Regions from separate parts of the Paenibacillus sp. FSL K6-1217 genome, predicted to be linked through region 1. Evidence: riboswitches for the same ligand, from Rfam matches in the RefSeq annotation. Region 1 holds a riboswitch; each other region holds the start of a gene.

Region 1 (7,742 bases):
CGGTCCAGGAGCTCTACTTTCATCTGTATCCCAATGCCTTCGCATCCGCCGGCACCACCTTCATGAAGGAATCCGGAGGTACGCTTCGCGGAGACTCCATGCCTGCAGGCGGATACGGCAGCATCACCCTGACAGATTTACGGACCTCCGAAGGCGTCTCGCTGATGCAGCGCACCCAATATGTGCAGCCGGACGACGGCAATATCAATGACAGAACCCTGCTCAAGGTCCATCTGCCGCAGCCGGTGAACGGCGGGGAGAGCATCACTGTAAGGCTTAAATTCGAGGTCAAGCTGCCGAAAATTTTTGCCCGGATGGGAACCGCTGACGACTTCGTGATGGCCGGCCAGTGGTTTCCGAAGATTAGCGTCTATGAGCCTGCCGGCAGACGGGGACTCAAGGAAGAAGGCTGGAACCTGCATCAATATCACGGCACCTCCGAATTCTACAGTGATTTCGGGATTTACAATGTATCGATTACAGTCCCGCCCGAGTATAAGGTTGCCGCAACCGGGTTTCCGGTGAGGGACGCCAAGGTTGTCAAGGGCCGCAAGATCTATCAGTTCTATGCAGATGATGTCCACGACTTCGCCTGGGCTGCATCCCCGGATTTCGTGGTTGCCGAGAAGGCCTTCTCCGCGCCGCAGGTGCCCGGGGTGAAGATCAAGCTCTATCTGGACCCGCTGCACAAGCATCTTCAGGAACGCTATTTCCAGGCGGCCGAGGCTGCCCTGACGGCATTCAGCAAATGGTACGGGCCTTATCCGTATTCCACCTTATCCATTGTTGTCCCGCCGGAGTCAGGCAATGGGGCCGGAGGAATGGAATATCCCACACTGATTACCGCCTTCGGCGCCACGGGCACCTCACCGGGCACTTCTCTTGAGCGCACGATCATCCACGAGATCGGGCACCAGTACTTCTACGGCCTGGTGGCCAGTAATGAATTCGAAGAGGCCTGGCTTGATGAGAGCTTCACCTCTTATGCCGAAGACCGGCTGATGGAACAGGAATACGGCGTTGCCGCAAGCCTCCCGCTGCAGTCCAGCCTGGTCTCCTCCTCACAGCCGCTGAAGCTGGAGACCTGGAAATACACCGGCGATGATGCTTACACCCGCAATGTGTACATCCGGGGCAAGCTGGTGCTGAAGGATATCGAGCGCATAGCCGGGACCAAGAATATGGACGCCATCCTCGCCGCCTATGTCCGCAAATACCGCTTCCAGCATCCGACCACCGCCGACTTCCAGAGGGTTGTGGAGAAAGTGACCAAGCAATCCTGGCAGACTTATTTTGAGCGGTATGTCTATAGCGGAGGCGCACCCGACTTCGCAGTTGACGATATCAGGCTTTCGGTCCAGCGGGACAACAGCGACGGCGGAGGGCTCCGGTATAACGCGGTGGTCGATGTAAGCAACAAGGGCAGTCTGTATCCCGATGTCCCCGTTAAGTTCACCTTCTCGGACGGATACACCGTGCAGCAATACTGGAATGGCGAGGGTCAGGCTACCTCCTTTGAGTTAGCGTATAAAGCGCCGCTGGTCTCTGCAGAGATCGATCCGGGGCATTCCATTCTGCTGGAGAGCAGACATCTTAATAATTTCAGAATGGCGGAGCTTGAGCCGCGCACACTCTCCCGCTGGACGCTTAGCACGACAACACTGCTTGAAACCCTGCTCGGAACTCTTGTCTGGTGAGGTGAAGGAATGGTGAAAAGTTCAATTGCCCGCGGTTGGATCAGCATGAAAGAGCAGTTCTATATATTGATTCTGCTGTTTATCTACCGGCTGTTCTGGGGATATTTCCTGTACAAATTCGTTAAAAGCGCGGTGGTCCCTGTCCTGCTGCGCTACCCGGATGCGAATGCCGGGGGCAGCGGTATAGGCAGGCTGCTGTACTATATCGAGGGGCAGACCGCCCTGCGCACCGATCCGGCCGTCCAGCACTGGCTGTGGCTGCTGCTGGCACTGACAGTGCTCCGGCTGCTGCTGACCCCCTTTATCCGTGCGGGGCTGCTGCATGAGCTTCATCAGGAGCGCGACGGCGCGCGGGGACTGTTCTTTTTTCCCGGAATGAGAAAATATGGGCTGCCCGTGCTGGTGTTCAGCCTCGCCGAATGGATGCTGACCCTCCTCCCGCTCTATTGGCTGCTGCCGCGTATGTACCGTCATCTGCTCAGCGGCGTTCTCGATGTCCAGCTCCTGCTGAAGCTCGTGCCTTATGTGCTGGGCTGGCTGCTCTATCTCTTCCTTGTCCGCAAGCTTCTGCTCTATATGCAATTCGGCTATACCGCCGGTACCGGCATGTTCTCCTCGCTGCTGACCTGCCTTAAGGTGCTGCTGCCTTCCATCGGGATATCCGTCATTCTGGGAGCGGGCAGTCTGGCTGTGCTCCTCCTCTGCGGTGCTTCTGCGCTGCTGTATCCGGGGCTGCCGGCCCTTATGCTCCGCCAGGCAGCTCCGCTGCCCTCCACACTGTTCAATATGTGGGGAATAGCTGCCCAGTACCACCTCTGGTCCAGTAAATCATTTCCACAATAATTAGCTGCCAAGATGGCATACTAAAAAGAGTCACGGCCCCTCATCAGGGAGCAGGACTCTTTTTTACTTGGGGTGAGGGACAAAAGCATTTGCAAAAGAATAAATCCTCTGATACAATGATGGCTGTACTAGTAGTAACAAACTTGTAATCTTTCAAGCAAAATCTTCCGTAACTATTGCAATTTAATCGATGCCGATAAGTCACTGTTCTGGTGCATAACACGCCGAATTCCCTGCACCGGGAAGTGGGGGAACCATATTTTGGGTGAATTGATCTCGCTTTAGAGGGGTCATAGGGGAACCTTCTACCGAATCCTTAAGCTAACCTCGCAGGCCCTGGAAGGAGTACATCTTTTGATTAGTCACAATTTTCAGAACTTCAAGAAAAAATGCACCGCAGCAGCACTGGGTCTTGTAATGGTATTCACACTCGGAGCAGGCAGTGCCTTCGCAGATTCCAAGATGGATACTGTGATTTCCAAAACCATTGGAACGTCATATAAAACCGGGGGCACGACCACCAACGGCTTCGATTGTTCCGGATTTACCAAATATGTGTTCAAGAATGTCGGGCTTACTCTGCCGCGTACCTCCAAAGCACAGTACAAAGTGGGAACAGCTGTATCCAAGAGCAAACTGCGTTCCGGCGATCTCGTGTTCTTCAATACCCTGGGTAATGGAGTCTCCCATGTCGGAATTTATGTCGGAAACGGGAAATTCGCACAGTCCTCCAGTTCACGCGGTGTTACCATCAGTTCGATGAGCCAGTCCTACTGGGCCAACCGCTATGTTGGCGCCAAACGGGTAATGAGCACAACAGCCTACCAAGCTGTCGCTTACGATTGAGCCTTAACCACCCTTGAAGCATACCCCGCATATTTCAGCCTCTAACAACTAATTGTAACTTATACGAGCCCGGGATGATTATTGCCGTAATCATTTCCGGGTTTTTCCTTTTCCTTATTCTACCTTTTACACAGAATCCACAGCCTTGAAACAGCATTTTCCTGCAAAAACAAAGAAAAGAACATATAAAATAACTCCAGCGCATAGATATGGGTCTGCCGAAAGGGCTATAACTCTAAAAAACAGCAAAAAAGATGAATTAATATGTTATAAGTGATTGCCAACCGACTTCGACTTTGTTACAATTATCGCAGTGATCTTTTAGTAACATTTTTGTAATTATTGAATCGCTTTTAACAAAGGTTTTGTCATGTATTGAATGAACAGCTAATCCTAATCAACAGTCGTGCCGAGTTCCCTAATAAGTTAGGGAAACGGGGGAACCACTTTGGGTGAATTGACCTCCTATTCTAAGAGGGGTCATAGGGGACCTTCAACCGAACCCTTAAGCTAACCTCGTAGGCATTGGAAGGGGTATTTACTTTTGAAGAAGAAGCTAGCAGCCGCAGTACTAAGCTTGTCCATTATCTTCACCATCGGAGCAGGAAGCGCTTTCGCGGATTCCAAAATGGATAAAGTGATCGACAAAGCCATCGGAACCAAATACGTGTCCGGCGGTGTATCGACTAACGGGTTTGATTGCTCCGGATTTACAATGTATGTTTTTGATAAGATCGGCATTAACCTGCCCCATCAATCCGGTTCCCAGTATCAGATGGGTTCTGCCGTGTCCCGTGATGAGATGAGACCGGGCGATCTTGTATTCTTTAATACCAGCGGTAAAGGTGTGTCCCATGTCGGTATTTATGTCGGTGACGGCGAATTCGCCCATGCCTCATCATCCCGTGGTGTAACCATCAGTTCGCTGAGTGACAGCTATTACGTCAACCGCTACGTTGGCGCCAAGCGAATCATGAGTACAGATGCCTTCAAGAATGTAGCATCCGATTCCCAAGACAACGACGATGTAGAATAAGGTAGAATAAGACTTTGTAACCTACGCTCTTTTCCGAGATTTTTGCCGAAATCTTAGGAGAAGGGCTTTTTTTGTCTATAAAATTACTTACCCCGCTCTATATTTGGTAAACACCGTTTCTGCACTTTCGGAAAATATATTTTGGCGTTTGTCAAGTTTCCGTATTTCCCCAAGGATTTTGCGTCGAAAATGGCTGTTTTTGTATATAATTAATAGTAAGATGAATATATGTCCGCTGGAAGGAGACCTCCCTAATGATCAGTTCTCCGCTAACCTTTTACGTTGTGCCTATGGAGCCGCAGCACGCCGCTGAGATCTGTGATTGGACCTACAAAGCTCCGTATAATATTTACGGCTGGATGTCCTGGGAGCAGATGCAGGCGCTGGGCGTGGAGTTCGGGGACCCGCAGCTGCGACAGGAGCAATATGTGTCCGTAATGAACGGGCAAGGCGATCTGTGCGGCTTCGCCCAGCTCTTCCCGATGGAGGGGGTAGTCCGGCTTGGAGTCGGCATGCGGCCCGATCTGTGCGGCCATGGAATGGGGCATCTGTTCATGAAGGCTATTGTTACGGCGGCACGGGCGCGTTACCCGGAGCGTGAGATCGATCTGGAAGTGCTGACCTGGAATCAGCGCGCCATCCGCGCTTACCAGAAATGCGGTTTCACCATAACGGATACCTATGAACGCCGGACCCCGACCGGCAATAAGCCTTTTTATTGCATGGTCTATGAGGAATAGCACCGGAGGCAACGGCATTTTCAAATAAATGGATCATTTGAGTTCATTTTTTTGACACAAATACTATGATAACGCTTCACCATCCGCTATAATGGAGACAGCAGCTTACATGGAGGGACGGATGCAGATGCAGAAATGGATCATGAGCGGTTTGTTTTTTGCCGCCTGTGCCTTTGCAGTAATCTTAATGTTTACCTTGCCCGGTAAATCCGAGGTGGCGGAAGAGAACAAACCGACGATGCCGGAGGTTGTGCTGGACGCTGCGGCCGCAGAAGCCACAGTGAAGGCCAATTGTATCTCCTGCCACGGCGACCAGCTTCAGGGCGGGGCGGGCCCCAGCCTGCAGCAAGAGGGCGCTTCACATGATGCGCCGCAGATCTACAGCATTGTTACCAAGGGCCGCGGACAGATGCCTTCCTTCAAAGACAGGCTGGCCCCGGAAGAGATTGCGAACGTAGCCTTATGGCTGGCCGAGAAGAAATAACCCGGTGACTGTATTCATACCAGACTCTTCATTTCTAAGCATAATGCCCGTGACGAGGATTACGAATAATCCTCGCACGGGCATTTCTATTCATTCAAATGATCCTGTTGTCTCCCTAAGGACCTTGTCCTCTAACGGTTCTTCTCGAATGCTTCATTGAATTCACGAGCCTGGCGGAGATCGAGCTTCTCCACATCTACAGCCAGCCGCAGAACGACGGTCTTGTAATCAATGGTGATATGCGGGTGATGGTCAAAGGCTTCCGAAATGGCAGCCACCTCATCCACAAAAGCAATGCCCTTCATATATTCATTGAACATATATTTGCGTACCAGCTTATCCCTTTCCAGTCTCCAGCCTTCAAGCTTGCCGATCTGCGCCTGCAGTTCTTCCTCTGTAAATTGCAATTCGTTTCCTCCCTTGCTAAGTTAACTGTTCAAAGAGCCTGCTCTTCTGCTTCAAACGAAAACATCCCTCAGCTTCTGAAAGTCCAAGGGATGTGCCAGGCCAAAGATTTTTTTGATTAAGTGTATTCTGTCATCCCGGCGATTAGTACTCCACTTCCAATTTTAACATGGCCGGATGCCCGGGACAAACCCGCTGCCGCAATTTCTCCCGCTTATACCAGAACGACCGAAGCCAGATCCTCATCGCCAAGCAGAATATTAATGCGGTGTGTTTCTTTATCGTACATGACAACGCCGCTGCCAACCTGTATCACCGGCTCATTGCCCAGCGCATAGAACAGGTCTTCCGCAAGCGCCTCCCAGACCTCCTGCCTCGATTCCTCCGGCAGATTCATCCACTCTTCAGGCTCCATCTCAAAAAAAATGTACCCGTCTGCAATCCTTCCAACGGCTCCTGTCAGTTCCACAAGAATTTCACCGTAATCTCTGCCATGCTTAACTCCCACATCAATCACTCCGTTTTCTTCGCTGATGAATAATAACCTACCTTATCTATTATAGCCGAAAAAATCACTTCACAAAAAAGGGAATGATGTCGATAAAGAAGAATATACGTGATTTGGTTACGAACAGAGTGTTCTCCCGCGGTTCAAGGACGAATTACGCGGTTAGTCGATCACTTCTTAATTCTCATGGACGAGGTGCATAAATGGAAATCTCAACAATTCTAGGCCTGGTTTTTGGTCTTGTCGCTGTAATCTGGGGGATGATACTCAAGCATGCTCCACTTGCAAGCTTGAACAACCCCGCTGCCTATGTCATTATCTTTCTTGGCACGGCTGCCTCAATCTTCATGGCCTTTCCGATGTCGGAAGTCAAGAATTTCCCTAAGCTGATGAAGATCCTGTTTGTGAAGAAAAAGATGGTCGGTAAGCCTGAACTCATTACGATGTTCATGGAATGGGCGTCCATCACCCGCCGTGAAGGGCTGCTTGCCCTGGAGTCCAACGTCGATGAGATTGAAGACGCCTTCCTCCGAAACGGCATGCGGATGATTATAGACGGCAACGATCAGGAGTTCGTCCGTGATGTATTAATGGAAGATATTCATGCCACGGAAGACAGACATAAGGCCGGGGCCTTGATCTTCTCCCAGGCCGGGATGTACGCACCTACACTGGGGGTACTCGGGGCTGTTATCGGGCTGATTGCCGCCTTGGGCGATATGAGTAACATGGACGTCCTGGCCCACGCGATTGCCGGCGCCTTCATTGCGACCCTGCTCGGGATATTCACCGGTTATGTCATGTGGCACCCGATGGCCAACAAGCTGAAGCGGATCTCAAAGCGCGAGATTGAAGTCCGCCTGATGATGGTGGAGGGTCTGCTCTCGATTCAGTCCGGGGTGTCTACCATCGCCATTAACCAGAAGCTGTCCGTCTTCCTGACTCCGTCCGAGCGTGCCAAGCTGAGCGAGAAGGAGGGGGCTTCCAGTGAGCAAAAAGACTAGGCATGAGGAACATGAAGAGCATGCCGATGAATCCTGGCTGCTTCCCTATTCCGATCTGATGACCCTGCTGGTGGCGCTGTTCCTGGTTATGTATGCCATGAGCGCTACGGACGCCGTGAAGTTCCAGCAAATGGCTGAAGCCTTCAATTCAGCGCTCAGCGGAGGCGGCGGTGTCCTGG
Region 2 (7,742 bases), 3.7 Mb from region 1:
TACGGATCACTCGGCAGTGGTTGCTGAACTGATAGACTGCTACTTCAAGGACGTATACTCCCAAGCGGTCTCAACCCAAAAGGTATACGAGCATTTGCTGTATTTGAGCAGCTTATTTACACGTATGATTCAATCGCGGGGCTGGTCGATGCAGGAGGTGCTGCAAGAGGATTATTCGATGCTTCTATCCTTTGAATCCCTGCTATCCAAAGAGCAAATCGTGGAATGGTCCAAAAGAGTGGCCAGCCGCATTACCCAATACCGGGAACGGGAGCGAAAGCATTCCAGCCATCGGCTCGTTAAACAAATGATCGAGGCCGTGGAGGAAATGCTGGGGAAAGAAGAACTGACCTTGCACACGCTGGCCGAAAGATTATATGTCAATCCCTCTTACCTTAGCCGGCTGTTTAAGCGGGAGGAAGGGAAATCCATTTCAGAATATCTCCTGAAGCGGAGTATGGAGCATGCCAAAGAGCTCTTACACAGCGGCGTTAAGGTGTATGATGCAGCAGAAGCGGCAGGATACCGTGATGTCAGCTATTTTGCCAGAGTATTTCGTAAATATTGGGGCGTAGCCCCGAGTGAATTAAAGAAACAAGAGCGTTCGGTCTCACCGCGTTCGATGTAAGTTGAAGCTGCAATGGAAGAAATCAGATGGAGGTGGTCAGAATGACCGATATGGTACTAACCCTTAAAATACCCGAGCGCGATATTCCTGTCTACACGGAAGTGGATGTTGTCGTTGCCGGAGGAGGACCGTCAGGAGTAGCGGCGGCGCTCGCAGCGGCAAGGAACGGGGCATCTGTATTGCTGATAGAGCAAAGAGGATACCTGGGCGGCATGGCGACGGTCTCTCAGGTTCCTGCATTTTGCCCGTATACCGATCAGGTCAAGCCGGTAATCCGTGGGATTGGGCTGGAAATTCTGCTTGATATGAAGAGCAAGATGGAGGAGAGGTTTCAGGAAGCATGGAAGGACCGGCTGGATTGGGTGCCGATTGATGCGGAAATTCTAAAGCGCCTATTGGACGAGAAGATGATGGAGGCTGGCGTTAAAGTGCTGTATCATACGTTCGTCAGTCAAGTTCTTGGGCAGGACGGCATCCTTGAAGCGGCGGTCATTACCAACAAGACCGGAACCCAGGCGGTGAAGGGGAAGATATACATTGATGCAACGAGCGATGCGGATCTCACCTATCTTGCGGGCGGGCAGTTCGCCAAAGGTGGAGATGATGGAGAGCTGCAGCCGGGGACGATGTGCTTCGTTCTGAATAACCTGGACCGGAACAAATTTCTCTCAAGTGCTGAGACGCACAGTCACGATCTGAAACATGCGATCAACAAGGCGAAGAGTGAAGGGCGGTTGCGCGTCGCAAGAGATTGGGCCGGTATTTCCTGGATAAACGATCATACGGCTGGCTTCAATTTCGGGCATGTATTCGGGATTGACGGCTCCAATACGGATGATCTGACCCGCGGAGCAATCGAAGGCCGCGCGCTTGTTGAACACATTACCGGTTGGCTGCGGGAAGCGATTCCCGGATTCGAAAACGCTTTCCTGACGTTGACGGGCGAACAAATCGGCATTCGGGAAACCCGCCGGATCATCGGCGATTATATCATCACCGCCGACGATTTTCTGGCGTGCCGTTCGTTCCCGGACGATATTGCCCGAAATGCCTACTTTATTGATATTCATATGGCAAAGCCTACGAGCGGCATGACGATGGTACGTCTATCGCCGGGAGAGTCACATGGCATTCCTTATCGCGCCTTGCTTCCGGTTGGTATTCAGAACGTAATCGTAGCCGGCAGAGCGATATCAACCGATAGAGCGGCCCAAGGCTCCACCCGGGTCATGCCGAATTGCTTTGCCATGGGCGAAGCCTCCGGTACGGCCGCGGCGATTCTGACCAAGACGGGCACGCGGGAAACGCGCAGTATCGACATCACGGACCTGCAGCGCAGACTTGTCCGCCAAGGCGCATGGTTAGGAGAGCAGATTAATGAGCGGTACTAAGAAATAAAATAACCCCACAAAGTGGGGCTTTAGCGTAGGTGGTGACTCAGGTACTTTTGCGGGGACCCCAAAACATATAAATTCTATTAAAAAAGGCTGCGCCCAAAGTCATATCCTTGACTTAGGCTCAGCCTTTTAAAGCTGTTTCTAACCCGTTCATCCGGGCAGTTATTTACAAGCGTTGTGTCTATTCGGATTCAGAATGAGGAAATCCTCCGGAAGCTCGAACAGCTTGGCCATCAGCTCGTCCATCCCGGACTCCAGCTTGAATTCCATTTCCTCCCGGAACAGCGGAACCAGGAAATAAACCTGAACCTGATTGCCGTCTTTTGTATGGACGGTGCTAACCTCTTCCGGCAGAGCATACAGGATCACGCCGGACAGCTCAGTGTTATCCGCATAAGGCTCGTAATCCTCCGTGTTGGGGATCGTATGGCCGTAACCAAGCCAAGTTTGATACATATGCGGGAACCGGGCCAGCGTCTTCATCAGCCGGATGGGCCAATAGTTCTCCACGGCTTCGAAATCCTCCTGCGTAAGCGGCCAGTCCGCCGGCAAAAACATCATCAGCTCCGCGCGTTCCAGATGCTTGTACTCTTCACGGATCTCCTGCGGGAGCGTCATGGGCAGATCGCTCATCCCATTGGTGTACAGCACCCGGTATGGCTCATCAGGTGTCGCTTCCATAATATTCACATCAATATGTACGATGTCTGAAATCAGCTCATGGAACACGCCGCTTTCCCGGTTTGGAAAGACCCGATTAAAATGTTCGTTTAAATCTTCCATGTACAAAATATTGGCGGGAGGTGTAATCTGCTCCTCATCCGGAGCGTCATAACCATAAATGGTGGTACCGTCTTCCGATTTGCCCATGGTTTTGCCGCCAAACAGCTTTTTGAAAAAGTTCATGTCTTTGCGCTCCTCTGTATGGGTTAAAGTGCGAAATGAAAATAGATGTATAAACCTCACTTGGAAGTATAACAAAAGACATAGGCCCGGAGCGATGGGTCTATCGATTCGAATTTCAAAAGGAGCAGATATGAACTATATCATTTTTGATCTGGAAGCCACCTGTTGGGAAAATGACCGCAAGCGGGGCGTAGGCATGGAGAGAGCCTTGACTATGCTTGAATTGCCGCTTGAAGGTACTCACCATAGAGGTATCGATGATGCCAAGAACATTGCGAAAATCTTCGTTAAGATTTTTGACCAATTGGAGTTTTGATAATTTAAATTGATCATGTCTATAGCAGTGAATAATAGGATACCGATTCTGCAAATAAAATGGTTGGATTCAGATGACTCTTCACCGTATTAATTGAATGGATTCTTTGCTCTGTCCTTTGATGGCGATACCGCTCCGATCCGGCTCCTACCTTCATTCGGATTTGGTCATTTTGAATGAACATACTATCGAGTGCAGTCTTGATCATGTTAAGTTGATTGGGAGCCCATTCTTGTCCGTGCATCCGGACGTATTCTGTGGCTTCTTCTGCAGTACAATGACATATCTCTTTCAGAAAAGAGCCCCATTTGATTAAATCCACCGCATTGTCACCCGCACAAAGAATGCAATTCCCATAGCTGATCTGTCCTCCGAAGGTTAACTTCAACACCCCATACCAGCATCCGTAAGGCTCTGAAATATGCATGAAGGAAGGGCGGCAGCTAAATGCGAACAACTCGATTCGTGACAGTCTGGCGTTAATCATGAATAATGCCTCCTAGGTTGTCTATAGATTTCATATAACGCTGTAGATTATGGGTCTGCTCAGCTGTGGCTACATAGGCTGTCAGTTCAGCTTCATTCTCACATACAGCAGCATGCTCAAGCCAAACGGAATATTTGGTTTTCTGTACGATGGACAAGTGTAATGGAAAGGTTTTGCGGGATCGCAGCAAAAAAGCATGGTTAATGCAGGCTCTCTCCAGTGCTTACGAGGTTAGCTGACGGATTCGGACAGTGAGAGTCGTCCTACCAGTGAAGAGTTCAATCTTCTTTGGATTCACCCCATTTCGGCTGGCCACAGCCATTTGGTTCCCCCGCTTCCCGCCTGACGGGAATTCAGCATTTGTTAAAAGGAATCTTACGCTGAGCATCACTGTTTGTAAAATGCTGAAAGGTCTCTAGGAGACTAAATAAGACTCTATAGGATATAAAAATGAAGAAAATCCCTTGTAATCTCGCATTCATCCCCGATTTTCTGAAGTTATCGCGTATTTATTAACTTTTTAATGCAACCTAAATGGGGCTAAATGAATCTTAATGCTTCTTTAATCATGATATTAAGATCAGATATAAAACAGTGAGGTGAGTAACATTACGGAACAACGTGATACCCAAAAGCTAATAATTGAACTCTGGAATGAAGGCGATCTAGATTTACTTCGCCAATTAAATTCGCCAGAGATGATAGTACACTATGGAGGTCCGGAAACTGAGAAAAACTCCTAACTCGCCATAAACGCTATACTGAAATCGCACAAGAAGGTAAAGGACGAATGTTTAAGATCCTCCTGTTTCCTAGCCCGATATGCGGAGCCTCCATGAAAGTGAGATTGTAGGAATAGATCAAAAGGAGAAGTTCCTCCGTTTGCGGGTGGAACTTCTCCTTTTAATCTTCATTTTTATAGTAGCTTCTCCATAATCATCACATCAATAAACGCTCCGTCCATCACTCCTTGCTTCTCAAATACACCAACCTGCCGGTAGCCCATCTTTCGATACAATCCTTGACCACTCTCATTAAACGGAAAGGTAAAGAGAACAATTTTATAAAAGCTATTTTCCTTTGCTACCTTGTGTAAGGACTCCAGGAGGGAGCTGCCTACACCTTGCCCACGAAAGCTTCGATCAATATATACAGAAAGGTCAGCGACGCCGTTATACGCGCAACGGTGGGAATATGGGTTCAGTGAGGCCCAGCCCACGACTTCACCTTCGCGTTCAGCAACCCAAACGCTAAAACGGCCTTGGTGATCGTTGAACCATGATTCCATATATAAGGAGTCTTTCGTCTCTGTTTCAAGTGTAGCGATCCGATCCTCGATCCCCTGATTGTAGATACGAAGAATGCTTTGAATATCCTCAGGTGTGGCCTGACGAACAGTTAGTGTACTAATCACATAAACATCCCCTTAAAATTACTTTCTCGCTTTAATTACAGCAGAGACGATATATTGGTCAACGTTCGCACCTGGAACCCAATCTTTGATGAATGTTTTAGATTCGTCCTTTGGCTCAATGCTGATATCAGTAAAGCCGCATTCCTGGAGCATTACCTCCAAATCGGCAATGGAAGAGGCGCCTGAGATACAACCGGAATATAATTCATCCAGGTCATTTTTGATCTCAGGAGGAAGCTCAGCTGTAGTTACGATATCTGATATGGCAAGACGACCAGCAGGCTGAAGAACACGATAAGCCTCACGGAATACTTGCTGTTTATCTGGGGAGAGATTAATCACGCAATTGGAGATAATGACGTTGATCGAATGATCAGCAACGGGAAGATGCTCTATTTCGCCCAATCTGAATTCGGTGTTACTAAACTTACCTTTAAGGGCATTATCTCTTGCTCGACTGATCATCTCAGGTGTCATATCCACACCTATTACAAGGCCTTCATTACCTACCTGCCGGGAAGCCAGGAAACAATCAAATCCGCCGCCACTCCCAAGGTCCAAAACATGTTCACCCGCCTGCAGTTCAGCAATAGCCTGCGGATTACCGCAACCAAGACCTAAATTTGCGCCTTCAGGAGCTGAAGCGAGGTCCTCACTGGAGTAGCCTAACTTAGAAGATATGGCACTGAAATCAGATGTGGAGTCACAGCAGCTACTGTCAGCAGAAGTTCGGCTGGAAGGAGAAGTCTCAACGTTTCTTACAGCAATCTTTTGATAGCGTCCCCGTACATTTTGGCGGATCTGATCATTAGTAAGCTTGCTCATGATTATACACTCCTTAGCTGAAATAATTTGCAATATACAAGTAAAATAGAAGAGAAGGTCAACCTTTTACGGGTGCGCAGCAATTGCTGAGTTTTCCCATAGATTCGTTGAAAAGCTTAATGGACCGTAGTAATGTTTCTACTTCAAACTCACTCATGTGTGAGAAGGCCTCGTTCAGGTATTCATTCATTTGTTGATCAATAGTTGTAGCTACCATTTTACCTTCAGGAGTGAGTGACAGGTTATAAATTCTTCGATCTGAGGGATCAGATGTCTTTTTAACCAAATTCATTTTCACCAGAGATTGAACTTGTCTGCTGAAGGTTGTAATATCTGTGCCAAGTGTTTCGGCGACTTGTTGCATGGAAGGATTGTGACTCCGATCGATCTCATATAACAGATGACTTTGGGTAGCGGAAAGATTACATCCTCCTACGCTACAGCAATCCTTATTGAGTAATCCTAAACGCCGACTCATGATTTGGAGTAGTTCTCTTGGAGTTTCCATTGTTTTCACCTCTTGAACTAGTTATACTGCATTTAGTTGCAAAGTGCAAATATATATTTTGCTTAGTTGATAATTGATGATAAAGGTTTTAGAATATAAGTATTGTCTTATATACGAAGAGAGGAGATTCAAAATTGGATACATTAAATGATCTTGCAGAAGATTTAAAGCTCCTTGGAGATAAAACACGTCTCACAATTCTAATTCTTTTAAAAGAGCGAGAGTGGTGTGTATGTGAATTCGTGGATCTCTTTGACATTTCTCAGCCAGCCGTTAGTCAGCATCTGCGTAAATTAAAAAGCAGCGGATTGGTAAAGGAACAGAAAAGGGGGCAGTGGGTCTATTATTCTTTAAATATAGTAGATAAACCCCATGTTAAAGTCATCCTAAATCTTACCCCGAATGCGAGTGACCTTTTATTGCATTTGAATAAACCGTCTAATGCTGTTTGCTGCGAATGACAGTTTTCTATTGAATATATAAGTATATAATTATATAATGATGCCTGAGATTAAACTTAACTCTTTGAAGGGAGTGCTCGGATGGGTGGAGTTAGACATAAACTGGGGGAATACCATTGGTAGCTCTGGCAAGTCTGATATTTATAGTCACTTTGATTTTTGTCATTTGGCAGCCTAAAAATCTGTCCATTGGATGGTCTGCCTGCGGCGGAGCGTTACTCGCTTTAATTGCCGGTGTCGTCAGCTTGAATGATGTTCTGGATGTTACGCTGATTGTGTGGAATGCCACACTGGCCTTTGTAGCAATCATCTTGATCTCGTTAATCCTCGATAAAATTGGATTCTTCGAATGGGCTGCTTTACATATGGCCAAAGCTGCTAGCGGGAATGGAATGCGGATGTTTATCTATGTCATCATTCTTGGTGCTGTAGTCGCGGCATTCTTTGCTAATGACGGAGCAGCGCTCATTCTAACACCGATTGTGCTGGCTATGGTCCGTGCGCTGAATTTTGATGAGAAAAAGGTTTTTCCGTTCATCATTGCCAGCGGGTTTATAGCAGATACTACCTCATTGCCCCTGGTTGTAAGCAATCTGGTGAACATCGTATCGGCCGACTTTTTCGGGCTAACCTTTATGGAATACGGCGGACGGATGTTAATGCCTACCTTATTTTCCTTAGGGGCAAGCATCAGTGTGCTCTATCTCTTTTTCCGTAAAAGTATCCCACGAAACTTCGATAGCTCCCAGCTAAAAAAACCTGAAGCGGCTATTAAAGACAAGCAGATGTTTAATTTATCA
Region 3 (7,742 bases), 510 kb from region 1:
CGGCTCTGACGAGAAGGACGGCAGATGATGACCCGGCATAAGATAGACTACCCGGCCTTCGCCGAATTCATGACACCATGCTGCCTGTCTCATAGCTCCGTCATGGGGATACTCGGCAAGTACCGTGGTCTCGAAGTAGGGATGCTGCTCGAAATAATAAGGCTCATCCTCAATGACAAAATCACGGACTCCCTCCATGATCGGATGCTCCGGCGCAGTCACCTTCATCTGCAGCGCCGTGAACGCCGGATGATGGGTGAAACGGGCACCGAGCATCGCGCCAAGCTCCTGGTTACGCTGCAATGAAATACCGTTGTGTACTACAAGCAGCCCCCCGCCGCCAGCCACATAAGCGAGCAGAGCCCCGCTCTGAGCAGCCGGTAACTGCTCCTCGGAGAATTCCGTATAGGAGACCACCAGCCTGCAATCCGCCAGCTCCGCCTGATTCATCCGTCCGTAATCCTCCGTCGCACTCACCTGGAACTCCGGTTGCAGGAGCTGCTCCAGCTCACGGTCCACCCCCTGGAAGGGATGATACTTCACTTCGGTATAGCTGCCGAACGCCAGTGCTTTGAATGAAGACATGATATACACACCTCTCTTTTGCCAAGTTAGCCTGTCCTGAATGTTCCTATCGCCCCTGATGCGTTACCGTCCGCTGCTGTCACCAGGGCCAGAGCTTGCCGTCCAAATCGATATATACCGGCTTTTCCGCCAAATACTTCTTATGGTTATGCACAATCGTCATAATCTTATCCGCCGATTCTTCAGGAGTTACAGGCGCCTCTGCATCCTTCTCCCCGTTCATATAGGTCTGCAGCCAGCCGGGATGGACGACCATCACCTGTCCGCCCATCGCACGCAGATGATTGTGCAGCAGCGAAGACTGCATATTAAGGGCGGCCTTCGACATACAGTAGCCGTACATATTAATCCGCTTGTTCCGCCCGATGCTGCCCGCCTCCGAGGAGATATTAACGACCAGACGCTGCCGGCCTTGCAGCAGTAAGCCCATCAACGCATTGCTCACCCTTAGCGCACCCAAGGTATTCACATTATAAATATGCGCCATCGCTTCATCATCCATATCCACGAGCACCGAGGCATCATCCGAGCGGTGGATAATCCCGGCGTTATTGATAATGATATCAAGGTGGCCTGTACTCCCGGCAATACTCCGCGCTGCTTCCTTCACGCTCCCTGCACTGCCAATATCAAGCGGGACCAGCCTCAGACTATCCGGGTATTGCGCTTTCAAAGCTTCCAGTGCCGCCAGATCCGGCAAATACTGTCCGGCAAACACCATGTATTTACTCTCCAAAAGAGAGCGAACCAGGTACAATCCGAGTCCACGGTCAGCACCGGTAACGCAAGCAACCCTTTTCATGAGCTCCCCCCCTCATATCTGCATGATTATGCACCGAGCCTAGGTTCATCCCTCTCACATTAGCATGGCCGACGGCCGTTAACAACATCCTGCAAGGGAGGGGCAGGCTACGCTGGACTTTACTTTTGCTTTAATTTTGAACTATGTTACAATCATGATTAATAGTTGTTAACAACACAATTGTTGACAACAGGTTTCATTAACTCTTACTTAGGAAGGTGATCCTACGATGTCTATTCAACAAATCCACACTAAGGATGAACTACAGCAATATATCGGGCAGCCCGGCAAAAAACTGCTCTTCAAGCACAGCACCACTTGTCCGATCAGCGCCAAGGCCAACGAGGAATTTCAGGCCTATGCACAGCATTCCGATACTCCTGCAGCCGTTGTCCATGTGATAGAAGACCGTTCTGTCTCCAATCAGATTGCCGAGGATTTCGGGATTAAGCATGAATCTCCGCAGATCTTCCTGCTGGAGGACAGCGAAGTCCGCTGGAACACCTCACACTGGAAGATTACCCAAAAAGCGATAAAGGAAGCAGTGGAGCAATGAGCGCGAACGTAATAGTCTATTCGACCACCGGCTGCAGCGAATGCAATCAGGTCAAGCAGCTGCTGGAGAGCAAGGGGATTCCCTTCGAGGTCCGGGATGTGATGACCAGCTCCGTCTATCAGGAAGAGGTCGAGCAGCTCGGCTTCATGGGCATTCCAGTCACCGTATCCGGGGACCGGGCGGTCAAGGGCTTCAATCTTCCTGAGCTTCAGGAGCTGATGGATGCTGCTGTTCTGTAATATACACAAAGGTGCTGTCCTCTCAACAGGAGCAGCACCTTTTTTGTTACGATTCATAGATGTTGAAATTGTATATTTATATATATCTGGAACAGGAGGATTGATCATGTGAAGTGGCTAGAAGGCGATGTTGCCGCCAAATGGCGCAAAGAAGGTCAACGTTATGCGGCCGGCGTCAATCAATATGTACATAAGGGACTGACTGAAGGCTGGGACAACGCGGGGAATGAGCCAGCAGAGGATACACGCGGGGCCCATGCCGCCAAAATCTATAAGATGATTCGGAGAGCTAACGAGCACAAGGAGCTTGCTGAGCTGCGGGAGCAGTTGCCGGCGGCAACGTGGCCGCTGGCCGGGCATTTTCAACATGAGATGCAGGCGATTCGCGGTATCCATTTCATAAGTGACGATGAAGTGGTGTTCAGCACCGGCTCACCCTGGGAGAACAATGCAGTGATGGCGGTGCAAGAGGATGTGATCTCCGTATTTAAGGAGTTTAGCCTGGTAGGGGCATCTCCCGACAATCAGTTCTATGCGCTGGCAGGCACGCAAGGAATTACCATTCTGCAATCCATGAACAGCGCATTACAGGGAGAAGTAGTGGCCGAGCTTTCGTGGCGGGAGCTGAATGGAACGATTCAAGCGCTGGACCCGGACTTTACCGTTTTGAACATAGACCGCCTGGATCAGGAGTTACCCTTGGAGCAAGTCATTCCTTTTAACGGAGGACAGGCGTTATTGCTGGTCACCAGCCAGGGAATTTTCCTGGTAGAGCATTCGCCAGAGAAGCCGTTGAATGTGAAATTGCTGCATCCTGATCTCGAAGAATATAAGGAAGATGAGCTGGAGCATATCGGGATTGATATGGCGCATGGCGCCGTTTCTCCGGATGAACGATGGATTGCCTATGGCAGCCAGGGCAGTGATCATCTTTTATATGACACTACCACAGGGCAGGTTCACTTATTCAACCCGGAATCCAGTTATCCGCACTATACTCTATTTACGAAGGACCAGCGCAGCGTATGGTATAATGCTTGCCACTTCTACAACGGAGCTACCCTTGCCGTGCCGCTTGAACATCTGGAAGTTGGAAAGCCCGCGGCAGACCAGGAATATCCAGTCGTGAACGAGGAGGCGCGGGTGTATGCGGCGGCAGCGCTGAAGGACGGTGTTGTGATTGGCGATGCCTATGGCTACTTGAGGCTCATTGATACAGAGGGGCAGGAGCTGTGGCGTTATTATGCCGGAAGCACCATTTCAGGGTTAGCTGTCAATCGGGATGAGACCTTGCTGGCCGTGGGAACTTACGGAGGGATGCTGCACTTCCTGGATCTTCATGCCTCAGCACGCAGTGACTATGAAATTACAACAGGAACGGTTCGTGAGGTCAAGCGGATCATTGCCTGGAAAAAACAGGATATTCCCCTTTGGTGGTGATCTGACAACGGCCTGCAAAAATAAAAAACGGCGATTGCGCGAGATAAATGGCAGATAATCTGCTACATATATGAGTTTTGGCTTCCATATGCATAGCCAGTCAGTCATTTGCTGAAAACAAGGCGAATTGCACTCTTTTCCATTTTTACAAACCCCCTCCGAACAGAGTATGATTCGTGTTGAAAGCATTTGAACACATTCATGAAAATGAGCATATGCATGCACGCTGAATTTCCGTCATGTGGAAAACGGGGGAACCATCCGGCCGTCAGGCCGACTTGGGGTGAATCCGAAGGAGAATGCCACGCGCAGGTCTCCGGCAGGTAGGGCGACTCTCACCGTCCGAATCCGACAGCTAACCTCGTAAGCGCCAAGAGAGAGCCCTGATCCGCCACGCTTTGTGCCAGGCATTTGAAGCCTGTGACCCACAACCGCAGCAGAGGTCCTCCTCTGGCCTGCGGTTTTTTGCGCGCTCGAATGAACGTAACAGTACAGATCCAGGAAGGAACGTGACCACATGCCTGACCCCTTATCGCCCAAGGCAGCTACCGCTGCCGGATTCACCCACTATATCGAACAATATAGCGGTTCTGTCTATGCGCTTAGCTGCCTGCTGCTGGAAAAAGGCGCCCGCGCCGAGCAAGCCGCAACCGCCACCTTCGTGGCCCTCCATCCACTGTGGCTGAAGGGCGCCCTGTCAGGAGACGCCGCTGCTCCGGCTGCCTACAGGGAGTGCATCCGCCAATGCGCCGTGCTGGCGCGGGACCGCAGCCGCTGCTCCGCTGCCCTGCTCTCCTGGGAGGATCAGCTTGCCAGTGCCCTATGGTACGGCATCCAGCTCCCCCTGACCGAGATCAGCCAGATCCTGGAGTGCAGCGTCCCCGAGCTGAAGGCCCGGCTTAGAGGTATACGCGAACAGATGGCAGCCGCACATTCAGCACTGCCTGCTGTCCACCGCCCTTCGGCGGGTTGAGACTGGGATGGGAATAACGCGGGATACGCGGGCTATAGGAAAGAGTGCGGCAGAAGGAGATGGCTGTGGGGAATCAGGGTATGGAGGCGGCAGAAGGAGATGGCTGTGGCGGAATCAGGGTACGGAGTCGGCAGAAGGAGATGGCTGTGGCGGAATCAGGGTACGGAGTCGGCAGAAGGAGATGGCGGGCGGGCTGCGGACTACAGATCCGCTATTTCGGCAAATGAGACTATTCTGAAGTCCGTGCGGACTGAGAGGCGCTTATTTAACCCATTCCGCCTCATTTTCCGCTCCACCCAGCCCGTTAACGTCCTCTCAGTCCGCAACGGGGAGATAATCGGTCTTTTTCACAAAATAAGGGCCTCTGAGTCCGCCTACAAAACAAAAAAGCATCGACATCCGCCGCGACTTAGTCCTTGACTCTCAGCACCAGTACGCACCCATACTGTGCCTGGCTCACCTTACATAGCTCAACCATCCCATGAACTGATCCTGTCTTCGCCAACCGTTCAGTACATAGAACTCAGCTCTTGCCTTTCCCGCTCTTTCCACCCTTACCGCCCTTGGCAAACCGCCAAAAGGCCATACAGCAGCCGAGCAGGCCAACTCCGAGCAGAAGGGTCTGTAACGCCCCCAGCCAAGCCGATTGATCCGACGGGATCAGGCTGCTGATAATGATGAGCAGGATCGAGGCCGCGACCAGCACGGGGGTTTGTCTACTTTTCTTCACAATCATTCACCACTCCTAAAGACTAATACTATTAAGGTACACTATCTGTCGGGGTTTAACCAGTTTAGGTGGGGTTGGCTGCATATGACCTTCACACAATTCTATCCATTGGCGAGACGCAGATATGAACTGCATTGCAAACCAAGGTTATTATAGATATAATATATCTATAATAACCTTTAAATTCAATGTAAGGAGCGACAACGATGACAGAGTTCTGGGAATCCAGTTTTATAGAGAAACATACGATGTGGGGATTTGAACCTGCTGACTCGGCAATCCTGGCCAAGGATTTTTTTATTCAGCATAAGGTGAAGGACCTGCTTATCCCCGGGATAGGCTATGGCAGGAATGCACAGGTTTTTATGGATCATGGGATAGATGTAACAGGAATTGAGATCTCACAAACGGCGATTGGTCTGGCGCGGCAGCACGGGCTGGATATGCGTATTCATCACGGCCCGGTAGCGGATATGCCTTTTGACAGCAAACTCTATGACGGTATATTCTGCTATGGGCTGATTCACTTATTGAATCGTCGTGAGCGCGGGAAGTTTATTCAGGATTGTTACAATCAGCTGAAGCCGGGCGGATATATGATCTTCACAGCCGTCTCCAAAAAAGCCCCGATGTTCGGAAAGGGCATCCCCCTGGATACAGACTATTATGAAGTCATGGACGGCGTGAGAACATTCTTTTATGATGCCGGCTCGATTACACAGGAATTCACAGGCTACGGCCTGATGGAGTTCTCAGATATAGATGAACCCCATAAGCATGCGAGAAACAAGCCTCCTATTAACTTCTTGATTATAAAATGTAAAAAGGAAGGGTAGCGCCCTCCCGCTCCCCTTCATTCTGCTAATGTGGACAAGCCCGTCCGCCTCTGCTGGCGAATGGGCTTTTTTTAGAGGATTAGAAAACCTAGACTAATTAAATACCAAAGCTCGTTCCAGGGAATAACGTATACCGATCCAAATATTTAGTGGATTTAGGCACTACTTTTACCGATTTAATTTTGTTGTTTTCAAAGATAAAATCCCATTTTTCTACTTTCACCTTATAATTATCCTCTGCAGTCACTCGTTGAACAATTCTGACAGTCAGCCCAATATCTGATCTTGCAACTACCTTCATATCCACAATAGTTGCCAAATTGTAAGTTCCCCCGGGAAAAGATTCTTTGTAAATATCCGTTTTAAAGTTCGGGGCCACTAAAGCATTAGCCTCCGCAACCGACCTCTCGTCATAGGCCATAATCCACTTAAATGCTAAATTCCGTCCAAATACATAGGTCGTAGCATCTGTTTCCATTTTGAAATTCGGATCTGAATCTACGTATACATTTTTAGCTTTATTATCCCACTGAATATCGACACCAAGCCCCTCCGATACTGCACGAATAGGGACGTAAACGGACCCACCAATTATTTTGGGCTGTATGCTTGATTTAACTTGGTTACCATTGACGAAAATTTTGGGCACCGCAGTTGCTGCATAAGCCCCCGCACTGAATACAGTAGTAAAAAGAGCCGCACTAATTCCAATCTTTGTCCAACGTTTCATTATCATTCGCCTCCAAATTTATATTCACCTGTTTAGACGCAATTAATCCCCTCTATGTTACTATTAAACCAAAATATTCATTGAATTGGTATATTTTAAAATAATTTTTTTGTTTTACAATCAAAAAAGACTGCCCACAAAAAAAAGATGCCATTGAAAACCTTAAGCATTCATTCGTGGTGAAAGCTCTCTGAATTTCCATACTAACTAAACCTGAGGAGGAAACAACATCGTAACGGGTCCGTGTTTGATTTCGCTATTTCGGCTTCAATTTTATATTGTTCTTTGGTCTTAAATTAATGGTTTTACTATTCTGAAACATGGTCTGCTCTAAATGATCATGGCTATTTATCCTCACTGAATACGTTTTTCTTTTTGCACCTTCCGTATAATAATCCTTCTATCATCGAGCACCATTTGCAATTTTAAACATCAAAGAAGGGCCCGATATACAGGCTCAAGATAAAGCTTTGCTGCTGAGGAAACATGAAGACCACCAACCTTTAATTTGATCCTTTAATTAATCGAAAAGAAGAGACATTCTCTTCAAAAAAATGAGGAGAATGTCTCTTGGAGACGTTATTGGACTTTTTCAGTGTCCTCTAAAAAAGAACGGTCTCTTGTTGAAAACTTTTCAAATTACGAACGTACGATAAAAGCAATTGGCGAAGAACTACCACCTGCAGTAGTAAGCTGAACTGGAACAGTAATAGATTGCCCATTAGAAAGGGAGAAACCACCAATTTTCACAGCTTCGTTATCTCTAGTTTTGCTAATACCATAAACTGGATTACTACCCACCTTTACTGCCCCTGCATAAAGTCCACCACGTGGATTTAAATAAAGATTTG

Evidence for each region. A riboswitch is a leader RNA that binds a small molecule or an ion and turns the genes downstream of it on or off. The one in region 1 is predicted to bind cyclic di-AMP.
Region 2: linked by a shared signal. The riboswitch ahead of MHH28_RS06765 (hypothetical protein) and the one ahead of MHH28_RS23230 (C40 family peptidase) in region 1 are both predicted to bind cyclic di-AMP.
Region 3: linked by a shared signal. The riboswitch ahead of MHH28_RS25405 (hypothetical protein) and the one ahead of MHH28_RS23230 (C40 family peptidase) in region 1 are both predicted to bind cyclic di-AMP.

What each region holds. Positions count from the first base shown of each region.
Region 1 covers NZ_CP150271.1:5,238,532-5,246,273, reverse strand. Annotated here, with positions in the region: gene MHH28_RS23240 (M1 family metallopeptidase) at 1-1,697, shown strand, start outside; gene MHH28_RS23235 (hypothetical protein) at 1,707-2,540, shown strand; cyclic di-AMP (ydaO/yuaA leader) riboswitch at 2,753-2,891, shown strand; gene MHH28_RS23230 (C40 family peptidase) at 2,958-3,386, shown strand; cyclic di-AMP (ydaO/yuaA leader) riboswitch at 3,784-3,926, shown strand; gene MHH28_RS23225 (C40 family peptidase) at 3,931-4,422, shown strand; gene MHH28_RS23220 (GNAT family N-acetyltransferase) at 4,677-5,162, shown strand; gene MHH28_RS23215 (c-type cytochrome) at 5,290-5,646, shown strand; gene MHH28_RS23210 (4a-hydroxytetrahydrobiopterin dehydratase) at 5,778-6,053, opposite strand; gene MHH28_RS23205 (hypothetical protein) at 6,266-6,559, opposite strand; gene motA (flagellar motor stator protein MotA) at 6,763-7,563, shown strand; gene motB (flagellar motor protein MotB) at 7,547-7,742, shown strand, end outside.
Region 2 covers NZ_CP150271.1:1,575,775-1,583,516, forward strand. Annotated here, with positions in the region: gene MHH28_RS06745 (response regulator) at 1-628, shown strand, start outside; gene MHH28_RS06750 (FAD-dependent oxidoreductase) at 670-2,019, shown strand; gene MHH28_RS06755 (suppressor of fused domain protein) at 2,188-2,931, opposite strand; partial or broken gene MHH28_RS06760 (3'-5' exonuclease) at 3,113-3,247, shown strand; gene MHH28_RS06765 (hypothetical protein) at 3,267-3,734, opposite strand; cyclic di-AMP (ydaO/yuaA leader) riboswitch at 3,940-4,103, opposite strand; gene MHH28_RS06770 (arsinothricin resistance N-acetyltransferase ArsN1 family A) at 4,651-5,145, opposite strand; gene MHH28_RS06775 (arsenite methyltransferase) at 5,167-5,973, opposite strand; gene MHH28_RS06780 (MarR family winged helix-turn-helix transcriptional regulator) at 6,032-6,481, opposite strand; gene MHH28_RS06785 (ArsR/SmtB family transcription factor) at 6,616-6,942, shown strand; gene MHH28_RS06790 (arsenic transporter) at 7,053-7,742, shown strand, end outside.
Region 3 covers NZ_CP150271.1:5,743,583-5,751,324, reverse strand. Annotated here, with positions in the region: gene MHH28_RS25430 (ThuA domain-containing protein) at 1-585, opposite strand, end outside; gene MHH28_RS25425 (SDR family NAD(P)-dependent oxidoreductase) at 665-1,387, opposite strand; gene ytxJ (bacillithiol system redox-active protein YtxJ) at 1,617-1,943, shown strand; gene MHH28_RS25415 (glutaredoxin family protein) at 1,940-2,182, shown strand; gene MHH28_RS25410 (hypothetical protein) at 2,291-3,622, shown strand; cyclic di-AMP (ydaO/yuaA leader) riboswitch at 3,837-4,006, shown strand; gene MHH28_RS25405 (hypothetical protein) at 4,140-4,595, shown strand; gene MHH28_RS25400 (hypothetical protein) at 4,676-4,822, shown strand; gene MHH28_RS25395 (hypothetical protein) at 5,119-5,325, opposite strand; gene MHH28_RS25390 (class I SAM-dependent methyltransferase) at 5,532-6,161, shown strand; gene MHH28_RS25385 (stalk domain-containing protein) at 6,259-6,891, opposite strand; gene MHH28_RS25380 (hypothetical protein) at 7,531-7,742, opposite strand, start outside.